Regions from separate parts of the Pseudogracilibacillus sp. SO10305 genome, predicted to be linked through region 1. Evidence: riboswitches for the same ligand, from Rfam matches in the RefSeq annotation. Region 1 holds a riboswitch; the other holds the start of a gene.
What was found. Region 1 has a riboswitch for cobalamin ahead of SPD45_RS00580 (DUF4430 domain-containing protein). Riboswitches for the same ligand answer to the same signal wherever they lie in the genome.
Positions count from the first base shown of each region.

Region 1 (7,949 bases):
ACAAAAACTGGTTCGGTTTAAAGAAAGATATTGAAAAAGCTATCGAAAATACGAATATTAAGATGGTTGTTGACCAAGAGGAAAGAGAGAGAAAAGAACAGGAAGAACAGGAAGCCTAGGAGGTTCGAGTGATGGAAAGTTTATTAAATGTTAGTAGTAATGCTTTATATACAGCATTTGTCATCTATTTAATTGCGACAGGTTTTTTTGCAGCAACAATTCGTGATAAAAGAACATCAGATGGTAAGAATACAAAAACATCAATTATTGCAATTAGTTTAACGATCATCGGATTTATTGCACAAGTCGTATACTTTGTAACGAGATGGATTGCAAGTGGACATGCACCTGTAAGTAATATGTTTGAATTCGTTACGTTTTTAGGAATGAGTATCGTTTTAGCGTTTATCATTCTATTCTTTATTTATCGTTTAAATGTATTAGGATTGTTTGCACTGCCAATTGCAATGTTAATCATTGCTTATGCAAGTATGTTCCCAGGTGAGATTTCACCATTAGTACCGTCATTACAAAGTAACTGGTTATTTATTCATGTAATTACGGTATCTTTATCACAAGGAATTTTAGCAATTAGTTTTGTTGCTGGATTAATTTATTTAGTGAAGAAAATTGACCAATCAAAAAGGTCATCTAAAACGACATGGTTAGAAATTATTTTATATTCATTATTTGTAACGTTAGGATTTGTCATTATTACGTCTACATTTAATGCAATGGATTATGAAGCAACTTTCGTCCAAAGTGAAAATGAAAATATAAACATGGTATATCACTTACCGGCAATTGCAGGACCTGAAGGATTTGAGTTAACGACAGCAGATCGTATGGAACCATACTTTAACGCGCCGACATGGATGCAAGGAAGTGAAGCACCTAAAAAGTTTAACACTTTAGTTTGGTCGTTTTTAATTGGTACAATCATTTATGGTATTGTAAGATTAATTTTACGTAAACGAGTCGGTGCTGCCATTCAAAAGTTTGTAAAAAATATAAACTTAGACTTAGTCGATGAAGTTACGTACCGTGCAGTAGCAATTGGCTTCCCGTTATTTACTTTAGGTGGATTGATTTTCGCAGCAATTTGGGCGCAAATTGCTTGGGATCGTTTTTGGGGTTGGGATCCAAAAGAAGTATGGGCACTTATTACATGGTTTTTCTATGCCGCATTTTTACATTTACGTTTATCAAGAGGATGGCATGGAGAAAAATCAGCTTGGTTAGCAGTAGTTGGGTTTGCAATTATTATGTTTAACATTATCGTTGTAAACTTAGTACTTGCAGGTTTACACTCTTATGCTTAAAATATGAAGTAAATGATGTAAGAAACATAGAAGAAGTGGTAGGAGGAACGATTAGATGAGTGATTCGAATAGAATTTTAGTAGTAGATGATGAAGAACGTATTCGTCGCTTAATTAAAATGTATTTAGAACGTGAAGACTTTGTTGTTGAAGAAGCTGAAAATGGTGTGGAAGCATTAGAAAAAGCATTAGAAAACGATTATGACTGTATTTTATTAGATATTATGATGCCTGAGATGGACGGTATTGAAGTGTGTGAAAAATTACGAGAAGAGAAAAACACACCAATCATTATGTTGACAGCTAAAGGGGAAGAATCCAATCGTGTGCAAGGATTTGAGGTTGGAGCAGATGATTATATTGTAAAACCTTTTAGTCCACGTGAAGTTGTTTTACGAGTGAAAGCCGTACTTCGAAGAACAGGGCAAACGAATGTGAAACAAACGTCGATGCAAACAAATAATTTAATCGTTTTTCCACATTTAACCATTGATTTGGATGCATATCGTGTTACTGCAAATGATCAAGAAATTTCGTTAACTCCTAAAGAATATGAGTTACTTGTGTTTTTAGCGCAGTCGCCTGATAAAGTGTATAAAAGAGAAGACTTGTTAAAAGAAGTGTGGCAGTACGAATTTTTCGGTGACTTACGAACAGTCGATACCCATGTGAAGCGATTACGTGAAAAACTAACGAGTGTTTCAAAAGAAGCAGCGAAAATGATTGTTACAGTATGGGGAATCGGATATAAATTAGAGGTAGAAGAACAATAATGTTCTGGAGAAGTGTAGTAGGGAAACTAGCAATAACGATTTTATTGCTAGTTTCTTTTGTCTTATTTATTTTATCGATTTTACTGTTACAATTTTTCGAAAGATTTCACGTACAAGAAGCCGAAAAAGCGATGATTCAAGCAGCGACTAAAATTTCAATGATTGTGGAAGAACATGATGATAAAGATATGGTAATGGATTTGGTGGAGACAGTAAAGGAACCTTCGAGTAAAGTACTTTTATATAAGCATAATGAATCTTTATGGGAATCAAAAACGACGAATCAATCGTTAGCTAAAGTAAAAGAAATTTCTCCGGTTGTTAATGAAGATATGTTGCATGTCGCAACACAAAACGAAGTATTTAATGAAAAACTTACAGTACCAAATAATGATTCAGAAATAATGGTTATTGGTATTCCAATGCGTAAACAACAAGGTGCTATTTATGTTTTACAATCATTGGATGTCATTAACCAAACACGTGCAGAGACGACAAGAATTATTTATGTTGGAGCCGCAATCGCAATCATCTTAACGACCATTTTTGCATTTTTCCTATCGACGAGAATTACTGCACCATTAATTCAAATGCGTAAAGCGGCGATTCAAGTTGCAAAGGGTGAATTTAATACGAAACTTCCAGTGTTATCCAATGATGAAATAGGTGAACTCGCAGTCGCATTTAATAAAATGGGGAAGCAATTGAATTTTCATATTGATGCGTTACGACATGAGAAAGAACAATTAAGTCGGTTAGTTAATTCGATGGCAGATGGCGTTATTACCTTAACGAGGGATGCAAAAGTAATTGTTATTAATCCACCTGCAGAACAATTTATTCGTGATTGGTATTTTGAGCATAATATATTAGATGAAATGATGCAGCAATTACCTGATGATGTATATGCTGTGTTCCAAAAGGTAATTGAAGAGGAAAAAGAGGTTATTCAAGAAGTTCAACTACAAGGACGAAATTGGGTAATGATTATGACACCTTTATATGATGATACATATATCCGTGGTGCTGTTGCTGTTATACGTGATATGACAGAGGAAAGACAAATGGATAAACTAAGAAAAGATTTTATTTCGAATGTATCTCATGAGTTACGTACACCAATCGCCTTAATGCAAGGCTATAGTGAGGCAATCGTAGATGATATTGCAGAAAGTAAAGCAGAGAAAAATGAACTTGCTCAAATTATTCTCGAAGAATCTTTAAGAATGAGTCGTCTAGTTAATGAATTACTTGATATTGGAAGAATGGAAGCCGGCCATATTGAGTTAAATAAAGAAGAAATAGACACACAAATGTTTGTAGAAAAAGTGTACAAAAAATTTTATGGTATGGCAGAGGAAAATGGTGTACAATTATTACTGACAATGGATATAGAGCAGCAATTGCTTTTCATTGATCCTGACCGAATGGAACAAGTATTTACTAATTTAATTGATAATGCGATCGGTCATACACAAAATGGTGGTCAAGTGGAAGTAGTAGTACAATCAAAAGAAGATGCTTTACATGTAGAAGTACGTGATAATGGTAGTGGAATTCCTGAAGAGGACCTTTCCTTCGTTTTTGAACGTTTTTATAAAGCGGATAAAGCACGAACGAGAAGTGATAAAAAGGGTACAGGCCTTGGGCTAGCAATTACAAAACATATTATCCAAGCGCATGAGGGAGTCATTTCTGTCAAAAGTAAATTGCATGAAGGTACAACTTTCTATTTCACCATACCACAATAATAATTTCATAAAAATTATTGGCCAAATGATGTTCATACATCGGGAATCTAGTGCAAATCTAGAACTGTCCTCGCAACTGTAATACTGGACGAAATGGATGTAATCCACTGTATCGATTGATATGGGAAGGAATCCAAAGTAGGATGATAGTTAAGTCAGTATACCTACCAATAATTGTGTAAAAGAGCTTCGGGGTTCAAGCTACTTCTATATGAATATGTTTATAGAGGTTGTAACAAAACGAGTGAGCTTTTGTTACAGCCTTTTTTAATTTTATACTATAATAAAGGAGAGTTTTACAATGAAAAAATTAATGACTATTTTATCTGCACTATTATTATCTGTAGGTGTTTTAGTAGGTTGTTCAAATGATGCAAATGAAACAAATAACAGTGTGAACAATCAAGCAAACAATGAAACAAATGAAGTGTCAGAGGAGATTACGGTTGATGTCGTAATTTCTTTGGATAAAGGCGAGGAAGTATTAGAAGAGAAGGAAATTAAGACAGAAGATGGCGCAATTTTATTAGACGTTATGAAAGAAAACTTTGATATTGAAGAAGATGGTGGCTTTATTACGTCAATTGATGGAAAAGCAGCGGAAGAAGGAGAAGAAAAAGCTTGGATGTATTTTGTAAACGATGAAATGGCAATGGTTGGTGCAGGAGAGTATGAACTTTCCAATGGAGATGAAGTTAATTTTGATTTTCAACCTTGGGAGTAATCGACGTTGAATACGTATAAATTAACGATATTAGCAATACTTGCCACGTTAGGAATCGTAGGAAGATCTTTTTTAGTTTTTATTCCTAATGTACAACCAGTAACAGCGATTATAATAATCGCTGGCATCATTATGGGACCAGGTGCTGCGTTTGTTTTGGCATTGCTTATTACATTTTTATCCAATATGTTACTTGGAATGGGGATTTGGTCAATATGGCAAGTCTTCTCCTGGGGATTAATTGGTGTAATTAGTGGATGTATAGGTAAATATGTAAAACATATTCCTGTTTATATGTTAGCACTGTATGGAGTCTTTTGTGGATATTTATATGGGTTTATTATATCGTTAGTGACTTACCAAGTAGCAGGAAAATTCTGGCCGTACTATCTTTTAGGGTTACCTTTTGATACGTATCATGCAATTGGAAATGCAGTGTTCATTATTGTGCTTTATCCAATTTTTGCTTATTTAATGAAACGATATGCAAAAGACCGTTTCAATATTCAACATTAAAAGGAGGAGTGTTCATTGTTTCGACAAATTATTTTATATTGTTTGTATAGAATGGAAGGTGAACGCTCCGCTAATTCACCATATTATATTATACAAGGAAAACAATCGATCCAAACGATTCAAGATGCAAATTTATTTCATTTGAATCGTTTTTTTACTATTTATAAACAATTAGATAAAGCTGTGTATGATAGGGAAATTCTTTCACTCGTTGAAGCTGACAAGCTGAAAATAGTGGGACAACAATATACATTATGTAATATGACAGATGAATCTATCTTACAATTACAACATGAAATTTCTATGTATCATTTAAATGGGGGGAAATTGGAGCAGATTGATCGTATCTTTTTTGAACGATTACTTTTGTTAATTCAAGTTTGGACAAATAAGTCTGTTGGAAACAAGCAATATATTCCAATTATAGAAAACAGACCTGTCGAGCAGTGGGTGAAATTAGTATATGGAAAAACGAAAGATCGAGTAAATGAATGTTTAGACAAATTATTTATGGAATTACGTAGCTTGTTACTTCAAGTTACTGATCTAGGAGCAGCTTTATTCGTAGATCAGTTAACAGGTGCTACGGTCATTGGGCAATCCAAACAACAGTTGGTCGATAAGTATAATTTATCTGTAGCAGATATAGAGTTGGAGACGTTAAATGTTATTCACTATATTTTACAACATATAAACGTTGATCTACATCCTATTTTATACCATATGAAACAAGAAATTCGTGGTGAAACAATTCATTCCAAATTAACCCATTCTACAAAACAAACATACAATTTATGGCAACAAGGTCATCAATTAGAAAAAATTGCCTCTATACGTAAATTAAAAATAAATACGATTTATGACCATCTAGTAGAAATTGCATTATATGAACCGAATTTTCCATATACACAATTTATTGCATTAGACAAGATAGAAGAAATACATGATGTGATTCAACGTACAAAAACATTTAAATTAAAACCGATTAAGGATCATGTTGGTCCATCGATCACCTATTTTCAAATCCGCTTAGCATTAACATATTTGCAAAAGAAAGGGGGAGATAACAAATGAAGGAAAATTTACAAACATTATTGCAGGAGCATTTTTCTTATGATTCATTTCAAGAAGGACAGGAAGAAATTATTCGTGATGTGTTACAAGGCAAAAATGTGTTAGGAATGTTGAAGACAGGATCAGGGAAGTCGATTTGTTATCAATTACCAGCAAAAGTGTTACCATATTTGACAATCGTTGTTTCTCCCCTTATTTCGTTAATGATTGATCAAGTACGAGAAGCAAAAGCTTTTGGGTTTAAAGAAGTTGCGGCATTACATAGTATGCAAACGTGGGAAGAAAGACAATATATATTGCGCCATCTCCATACATATAAATTATTATATATCTCTCCGGAATTAATACAACAACAAATGATCTTGGATCTATGCAATCGTAGAAAACTCTCGCTATTCGTTATTGATGAGGCGCATTGTATTTCACAATGGGGGCATGATTTTCGCCCAGATTATTTACGGTTGCATACGGTAATAAACGCTTTAGGTGATCCGCCAGTATTGGCGTTAACTGGAACAGCTACTCCTGCTGTACAAGATGATATTCAACGGCAATTACAATTACATCATATGGCTAGACATTTATATAAAATCGACCGAGAAAATATAGCTTTAGTATTGGAAAAAGTAATAGATGATCAAGAAAAACTAGATATGCTCGTTTCATTGTTAAAAAATTATAAAGTACCAACAATTATATATTTTTCGAGTAGAAAAATGACGGAACAGATGGCACAAACATTACAACTACATTTAGGACATCGATCTATCGCCTATTATCATGGTGGAATGGATGCGAATGATCGTCTAAAAGTGCAACAACAATTTATGCATGATCAACTACAAATTATTTGTTGTACAAGTGCATTTGGTATGGGAATTAACAAAAAAAATATTCGTTTAGTCATTCATTATCAAATGCCATCGAATATTGAGGCGTTTATTCAAGAAATTGGACGGGCGGGTAGAGATGGAGAACAAAGTGTCAGTTTTGTTTTATATAAGGATGGAGATATTCATCTGCCACTACAATTAATCGAGCAAGATTTACCGACAAAGAATGAATTATTAGTTATAAATGATATACTTCAACCTTTTATAAAGCAAAAGGAGCCATTACCACAAAAAGATGAAGAAGTAGAAATGTTATTTCGAATGAAGGCAACAAAGATACGTTTTTTATATTTTCAATTACAGACTCATGGTATGATGGATAGCAATATGATTGTACAAAAAATTATTCCACCATCAATTTGGATAGATATGGAGGCATATATTCAAAAACGAATTCAATTAAAGAAAGAAAAAGCATTTGAGTTACAATCGTATATGACGTATGATAAATGTTTAAGGGAAGAATTGTACCGTGGATTCCAACAAACTATTAGCAAAGTAACAAATTGTTGTACGAATTGTGGGTTCCAATTATCTCATTGGGATGTTGAACAGAAAAACGATTCACCTATACAACCGTTAAATTGGATGGAACAATTGAGGTCATTACTTTTAGTAAAGGAATAATATAATGAAGCAGGCAGAAATCATCAAAAATTTAACAGATAAACAAATAAGAGAACAGTTGTATGTGACACAATTTATATTTATTATCATTAGTTTGTTGCTCAGTTTATTTCTTTTCGATTCGTTCTCCACGTGGAAATACTTATTCTCGGTTCAATTTATGCAAATTATACTGTTTGGTGTTGTTCCAGCATTAGGCTTAGTAGGAATTGAAATTATATTATCGAAAATAATCGCTGCACATCATTTAGATGATGGGGGCATAAATGA
Region 1 covers NZ_JAXHDE010000001.1:100,507-108,455, reverse strand. Annotated here, with positions in the region: gene resB (cytochrome c biogenesis protein ResB) at 1-119, shown strand, start outside; gene ccsB (c-type cytochrome biogenesis protein CcsB) at 132-1,322, shown strand; gene SPD45_RS00590 (response regulator transcription factor) at 1,378-2,094, shown strand; gene SPD45_RS00585 (ATP-binding protein) at 2,094-3,845, shown strand; cobalamin riboswitch at 3,847-4,031, shown strand; gene SPD45_RS00580 (DUF4430 domain-containing protein) at 4,147-4,569, shown strand; gene SPD45_RS00575 (ECF transporter S component) at 4,576-5,085, shown strand; gene SPD45_RS00570 (helix-turn-helix domain-containing protein) at 5,101-6,159, shown strand; gene SPD45_RS00565 (RecQ family ATP-dependent DNA helicase) at 6,156-7,679, shown strand; gene SPD45_RS00560 (CPBP family intramembrane glutamic endopeptidase) at 7,684-7,949, shown strand, end outside.

Region 2 (7,949 bases), on a different contig from region 1:
TCAATTTGCAGCGAACGAAACATTAATGATTGCTGGACCTAAAGGAAGCATCAATCGAGTGCGAATTTTAGGTCCTGTTCGACCAGCATCACAAGTTGAAGTTAGTTTAACAGACGCATTTGCACTTGGTGTCAAACCACCATTAAGAGAATCAGGTGACATAAAAGGGTCAAGTCAGATTACATTAATAGGTCCAAAAGGGACGGTCCATTTACAAGAAGGTTTAATCATTGCACAGGCTCATATTCATATGAATCCAGAAGAAGCAAAAACACTTCAAGTAAGTGATGGGATGTATGTCAGTGTGTCTGTACAAACGGAACGTCCTATGACATTTCCTCAAGTGAAAATAAGAGTGTCTGATCGATATAAACTTGAGATGCATATTGATACAGATGAAGCAAATGCAGCATTTATTTCAACAGGAACTACTGGTAAAATTGTTCATTCTGAAGAACCGTTAAGACAAGTTTTCGTAAATGAAACAAAAGTTGAGGAAAAGAAGGAAGAAGTAGATAGTCGTTCTGTTATGTATTATGAAAAAAAATTATTATCGAAAGAAGCTCTAGAGAAAATCGATGCACAAACAATTCATGTCAATAAGCAAACAATAATCACCGCACTTGCTTACGATTATGCTCGAGAAAACGATAAAAAAATAAAAATGGTGTGAGAAAGCAGTGATGAAAGATGCAATTAGGACAAGTGATTGGGAATGTATGGGCAACTAGAAAAGAAGAAGGGTTGGAAGGTTTAAAGCTATTAATTGTTCAACCGCTTAATGCACATAATGAGCCAATTCGTAATCATATGGTTGCAGCAGATCGAATTGGTGCAGGGATAGGAGACAAAGTGCTTGTGACTAGTGGTGGTTCTTCTCGATATATATTAAAAGAGCGTACGATTCCAATTGATGCTGTCGTTGTAGGTATTGTTGATTCGACAGAGATAGAAAGAGGTGGAACATTTGAATAAGGCAATAGGTATGATTGAAACGAAAGGATTAATTTATTCATATGAAGCAGCTGATGCAATGATTAAAGCATCGAATGTGACATTAGTTAGCCAAAACTTAGTAGATGCAGGCATTGTTACGATTACTGTTGAAGGTGATGTTGGTGCCGTCCAAGCTGCTGTTGATGCTGGAAAAGAAAGAGTATTAAGTATGAATGGTCATTTACTTAGTGCCCATGTCATTCCACGTGCAGATGAAGCGGTATATCAAATGGTGAATCCTGCTGAAAAAGCAAAGAAACAACCAAAACAAAAGGCAAAACCAACAGAAAAGAAAAATACAAGTGAAAAAAAATAGGACAAAAGGAGTGAGGCCCCATTGTCTTTTAGAAGAAATAAAATAGCAGTAATTGGTGCTGGATTTACTGGTGCAACGACAGCTTTAATGCTAGCACAAAAGGAACTTGGTGATGTCGTTTTATTAGATTTACCAGATGTGGAAGATCCGACGAAAGGTAAAGCATTAGATATGTTAGAGGCTTCACCAATTCAACGATTTAATTCCAAAATTACTGGTACATCCTCATATGCGGATATTGCAGATGCAAATATGGTAATTATTACAGCAGGTATCCCGAGAAAGCCAGGTATGAGTAGAGATGATTTAGTAAATACGAATACAGGTGTAATGAAATCCGTTGCAGAACAAGTAAAACAATATGCGCCTAATAGCATTATTTTAGTATTAAGTAATCCTGTCGATGCGATGACTTATGTATGTCAAAAGGTAACAGGATTTCCAAAACATCGTGTTATCGGTCAATCAGGTGTGTTAGACACAGCGAGATTTAACACATTTGTAGCGGAGGAACTGAATATTTCTATTGAAGACATTTCTGGTTTTGTCCTCGGTGGACATGGAGATGAAATGGTTCCCCTTATTCGGTATTCTTATGCTGGTGGTATACCTTTAGAGTTATTAATTCCTAAGGAACGTTTAGACGCTATTATTGAAAGAACTCGAAAAGGTGGGGGAGAAATCGTAGCATTATTAGGAAATGGTAGTGCCTACTATGCTCCAGCTGCAGCAATTGTAGAAATGGCAGAAGCGATAATTCTAGATAAAAAGAAAATCTTACCTTCTATTACACTATTAAATGGGGAATATGGCTATCAAGATTTATTTTTAGGTGTTCCAACTATTTTAGGTGGTAATGGAGTGGAAAGTATTATTGAATTGCCTTTAACAGATGTGGAAAAAGACGGATTATCTATTTCAGCAAATGCTGTGAAATCAGTCATTGAAATATGTGATAAAGCATTATAAGGAAAAATCATTGCAATATTTCCTAAATTTTACTACAATGATTCGTAATGATATTCGGACGAATAATAGGTACCAATAATGGTTTAATAGGGAATTCGTTTAACGAAACTGTCCCCGCAACTGTAAGCATGGATAATCAATATAGATATACCACTGTTGAAACGGGAAGGTAATATTGATTAAGTGAAATGCGAAGTCAGGAGACCTGCCTTTATTCGTGGAAGCGATACTTTCTTCGGGGGTTGAGAGGTAGAAGCGAAATGAAATTATACAATATGTATAGTTGTTTTTTTGCTTCTCTTTAATCGAGGAAACAGTTAACATCCCCCAAAAAAGGTTGTTAACTGTTTTTATTTGTAAAGAGGAGGTACATCAAATGGGTAGTAACGGAGTAAAACAAATGAATGAATCACCAATACTTTTATACGAATCGAATAATAGGAATGAGTTTTTATATTTTGATATTCATGATAAAAATTTATTACAGGCCTTAGCAACAGAACGATTGGACCGTTTATATATCGGAATCAACGAACAGTTTCTTAAGGCTGTAAATGATTGTAATGAATGGAGTTTATATCAAATAACTTATGCCATCCGTAATTGTTTTTCCATTCAGAAACATACAAATGACCCTTCAGAAACATTGTCAGCCGTTGGTCTTCTAAAAAGAATTGTATCTTATAAAACTCGCAAAAATATTAAATTTATTTATAAACAACATCCGCAAATTGAGCAACAAGGGATGAAAACTTTTAAAAATTTAAATAGTTCCAATATAACGATTAACCTAGCAACAGTTACGGAACAAAGCCTTAAAATATTTCCTGATTTATTAAAACAGGCTTTTCATCAAGCGGTGTGGAATGACGAGACGATGGATCATATTGTTGTGAAATTAATAAGTGTACCATTAATTGAACGAAAATTAGTCATTCGATGTATGATTGATACATTAAAAGAAATTGAGGAAACAATGCTACACAATCGAGAAATGACGATTTTAATACGGAAAAAAATTACGAATTCCATGTATACCATATGTGATATTCGTGACTATGCACCAGCTAAACAATTATTAGAATATGATCATCGATCTGTCATGGAACATATGTTGGAAGCATCAGAAGATCGATCACTATTACTATCCATCTAAATAGTATAAAAACAGGAATATACCTCTAGGGATACGCTTTTTAAAAGCTAACTCTAGAGGTCTTTTGTATGTTAAAATAAATCATAGATAATAAATAAAGGAAGATAATATAATGGCAAAGACAAATGCTCCAGTTAAAAAGAACGAACATTATACGGTTACGTTTACCGATTTAACACATGAAGGAAATGGTGTCGCAAAAATAGGCGGGTATCCTATTTTTGTACCTGAGGCACTTCCAGACGAAACCGCAGAAATTCGTATCGTGAAAGCAAACAAAAAATTTGGTTTTGGAAAATTAATCGAACTAAAAAAACAAAGTGAAGGAAGAACAACTCCACCGTGTCCGGTGTTTTATAAATGTGGCGGATGTCAATTGCAACATATGTCTTATGAGATGCAATTAGATATGAAACGTAGCCAAGTTACCAATGTGATGCACAAAGTTGCTCATTTACCAGATGTACCAGTCCACCCTGTATTAGGAATGGAGGACCCTTGGCATTACCGCAATAAAATACAATTGCCTGTTGGAGAAAAAGATGGAGAAATCATTTTAGGATTTTATCAACAACGCAGCCACCGCATTATTGATGATATGGAAACATGTTTAATACAAAATAAAACAGGGGATAAGCTCGTTCAAGGTTTACGCAAACTTTTAAATGAACTAGGAATGGAAGCATATGATGAAAAATCACATCGTGGAGTGTTACGACATGTCGTTTTACGAACGGCTTATGAAACGAATGATACGATGCTCATTTTTGTGACAAAAACAGCAAAACTTCCAAACAAAGATGCACTTATTGCACGTATTACAGCACAATATCCAGAAGTGAAATCTATCGTCCATAATGTAAATCCAGATAAAACGAATGTCATTTTAGGGAAGAAAACAACAACGATTTATGGGGAAGATCATATTATTGACTCTATCGGTGATATAAAATTTAAGATTTCTCCTAAGTCCTTTTTTCAAGTGAATCCAACGCAAACGAAAGTGCTGTACGAAAAAGCGCTTGAATATGCAGATATTAATGAGCATGATGTAGTTATTGATGCATATTGTGGTATTGGGTCTATTTCATTATTTTTAGCGCAAAAAGCGAAAAAAGTGTATGGAGTAGAAATTGTTCCTGATGCAATTCGTGATGCGAAAGAAAATGCTGCATTAAATGGTTTAACGAATACGGAATTCGTCGTTGGAGAAGCAGAAACGGTGATGCCAGAGTGGAAAAAAGCTGGAATTGAACCAGATGTCATCGTCGTTGATCCACCCCGTAAAGGGTGTGATGAAACATTTTTACAAACGATGTTAGAGATGGACCCCAAACGAATTGTATATGTATCATGTAACCCATCAACATTAGCGCGGGATTTACGTATATTGGAAGATGGCGGTTACCGTACACAAGAAGTGCAACCAGTAGAAATGTTTGCTCATACAAATCATGTGGAGTGTGTGGCGTGGATGTCTAGGGAATTGTCCCATTAAAATAAAGTCTTACGATTTAAAATAAAGTTTTACTAAAAATCGAGTCTTTTTCCTGTGGATAGTTAAAAAAAACATTTACTAATGTAAAGAAAAGCAAGGCTTTTTCACCTGAAATGAACGGAAGAAATTAGGAAGAGAGTGAGGAGTAAGTGCAAACTTATCACCTTGCTCTTTTTTTGTTTCTAATCCTATTATATCAAGGTTTATAGCTATTTATTCCAATTGATTTCTCTGATATGTTCGAGCCTTTCTGAGCCGATTCAACGACCGACAACCAGCGTTCTGTAACTCCTCTTATTTCCTAATTCTTTTCTCTATTATTTCGTAAAACATTATTTTAAAAGGGCAAAAAACGTGTGGAAAAACGGGAAGAAAAGGAAGAATATGGGTGAGGAAAGTGTTGAAAACGCTCTTTTTAGGAAAACATTATTATAACTGGAAACGGTGGAATAAGGGTTTGTGAGGGGTGATTTCGGAAGAGATTATTATGATGGCACAAGAAAATGGATTCATTTAAAAAGATAAGTCATGAACATATTTTTTACAATAAAAACTGTCTAGTGATGAATAGTTATGCTGAAATTTTTACGAAGAGCTGCCCCTACGCTTGTAAAAGCTTTGGGTGGTCTTTTTTGTGTGTCACTTTTTTTATGAGATATTGGAAAGGTATGTTCACAATTGCATCAACTATGAAGTGCGAAATAACATCGTATTTTCGACATATGGTAGAATTTACGTGATATGATAGAGGTGGAAGAAGGTGTCAAATGAAAAAGCAAAAAACAAAAGTAACATGTATCGGTCTTGATGAAAACGGAAAAGGAATTGTAAACATCAAAGGTAAGGAGTACTTTGTTTCCAATTTACTCCCGAATGAAACAGCAATTGTTGAAATGAAAAGAACAAAATATAGAACATTTATTGATGTGGTAAAAATAGAAAAAGCTTCAAAAGATAGAGTACAAGCCCCGTGTATTCATTACGGATATTGTGGTGGTTGTCAACTTCAACATATGTCCCAACAGGCTCAAGACAATTTTAAACAGAAAATAGTAGTAAATCTCTTAAAATCATTTGGAAAAGTACAGCGTATTATTACGATGGAAGAACCATATCATTATCGAAATAAAGTGCAAACTACTTTTTCATTTGGAAGAAAGAAACAGATTATATCAGGTGTGTATCAAAAAAATAGTCACCGAGTAATAGATATGGAAAAATGTTTGATCCACGATCGAAAAGCAGATGAAATCATTCAAACGATTAAAGGCTTTATGAAATCGTTCAAATTGCTACCGTTTGATGAAGATACAGGAAGAGGATTTTTGAGGCATGTATTGATTAAAAGAGGTTTTGCCACGAATCAAGTAATGGTCGTTCTCGTTACATCATCCAAAATGTTTCCGGGGAAAAATAATTTTATAAAAGCACTGGTAAAAGCGCATCCAGAAATAACTACGATCGTTATGAATATAAACAATCGTAAAACATCCGTTGTACTTGGAAGAGAGGAAATTACTTTATATGGAAAAGGGTATATTGAAGATGTTTTATGCGGCAAAAAATTTCAAATCTCAGCAAAATCATTTTATCAAATAAATCCCGTGCAAACGGAAATTTTATATAACAAAGCAATTGAAATGGCGCGGTTAAAAGGAAACGAAACCGTAATGGATGCATACTGCGGTATTGGAACCATTTCTTTAATTGTGAGTGAAAAGGTGAAAAAAGTAATCGGGGTGGAGTTGAATAAAGACGCTGTACGTGATGCGATTAGAAACGCAAAGAATAATCAAATAAAAAATACACGTTTTTACGAAGCAGATGCTAGTGACTTTATGGTGAAACTTGCTCATGAAAAGAAGAAAATAGATGTCGTCATGATGGACCCACCAAGAGCAGGTAGTGATCAGAAATTTTTATCTTCTCTTATAAAACTATCACCGCAAAAAGTAGTATATGTTTCGTGTAACCCAGTTACAATGAAAAGGGATTTACATTATTTAACGAAAAACGGCTATAAAGTGGAGGAAATTCAACCGGTAGATATGTTTCCACAAACTTCGCATGTGGAGTGTGTAGCGTTATTGACGAGGGAATAAATATTGATACAACAAATAAAGAAAGAACATCTATTTTGTCAACTCGGCGAAATGGGAGTTTCTTCGTTTTGGGGAACAAATCAAGAATGCCTGAAAAAACATTAGTCGACTAGACAGAAGTAATAATCAAGGAGCGAGTGGATAAATCAGATAATAGAGTTAAAATAATCAATTAATATGCTTGAATACGGTATAATAAAGACACTATGTTAACTTGGTTATATATTGAAAATGATTGTATATATTAAAAAATAAGAGGAGGGTATAGAAGTGGCTCTGCACAATAAGCTTGGTATTAAGCATTCAGTAGAACTAGCACGTGTCGAGGAAAGAATTAGTAAGAAAAAGGCAATTAAAATGTATGAAACAATTTTTTTTGATACATTAGAGGCCGGGACTCTTAAAGCACTGTCACAGATTCATCAGTATTTGTTCGAGGATATTTATGAATTTGCTGGAAAAGTACGTGATGTAAATATTGCTAAAGGCAATTTCCGTTTTGCTCCCGTGATTTATCTAAAAGACGCCCTCCAAAGGATTGAAAAAATGCCACAATCAACTTTCGATGAAATCATTGAAAAATATGTTGAGATGAATATTGCTCACCCTTTTAGGGAAGGTAATGGAAGAAGTATGAGACTTTGGCTGGACCATTTATTAAAAAATGAAATAGAACAAGTTATTGATTGGAGTAAGATTTCCAAAGAAGATTATCTGTTAGCCATGGAAAGAAGCCCTATAAAAGATGTTGAAATAAAGATTCTTTTAAAGAATGCCTTGACTGATAAAATTAATGACCGAGAAGTTTATATGAAAGGTATCGATGCAAGTTACCATTATGAGGGGTATAACCTTTATGAGACTGAGCATTTACAAGATGAGTCTTAAAGGTTCAAACTAAAATTTATCCAG
Region 2 covers NZ_JAXHDE010000017.1:56,428-64,376, forward strand. Annotated here, with positions in the region: gene pduL (phosphate propanoyltransferase) at 1-673, shown strand, start outside; gene SPD45_RS12485 (EutN/CcmL family microcompartment protein) at 691-975, shown strand; gene SPD45_RS12490 (BMC domain-containing protein) at 968-1,312, shown strand; gene mdh (malate dehydrogenase) at 1,334-2,281, shown strand; cobalamin riboswitch at 2,331-2,508, shown strand; gene SPD45_RS12500 (hypothetical protein) at 2,658-3,437, shown strand; gene rlmD (23S rRNA (uracil(1939)-C(5))-methyltransferase RlmD) at 3,550-4,935, shown strand; gene rlmD (23S rRNA (uracil(1939)-C(5))-methyltransferase RlmD) at 5,703-7,037, shown strand; gene fic (protein adenylyltransferase Fic) at 7,308-7,925, shown strand.
Region 2: another riboswitch for cobalamin. It lies ahead of SPD45_RS12500 (hypothetical protein); the one in region 1 lies ahead of SPD45_RS00580 (DUF4430 domain-containing protein).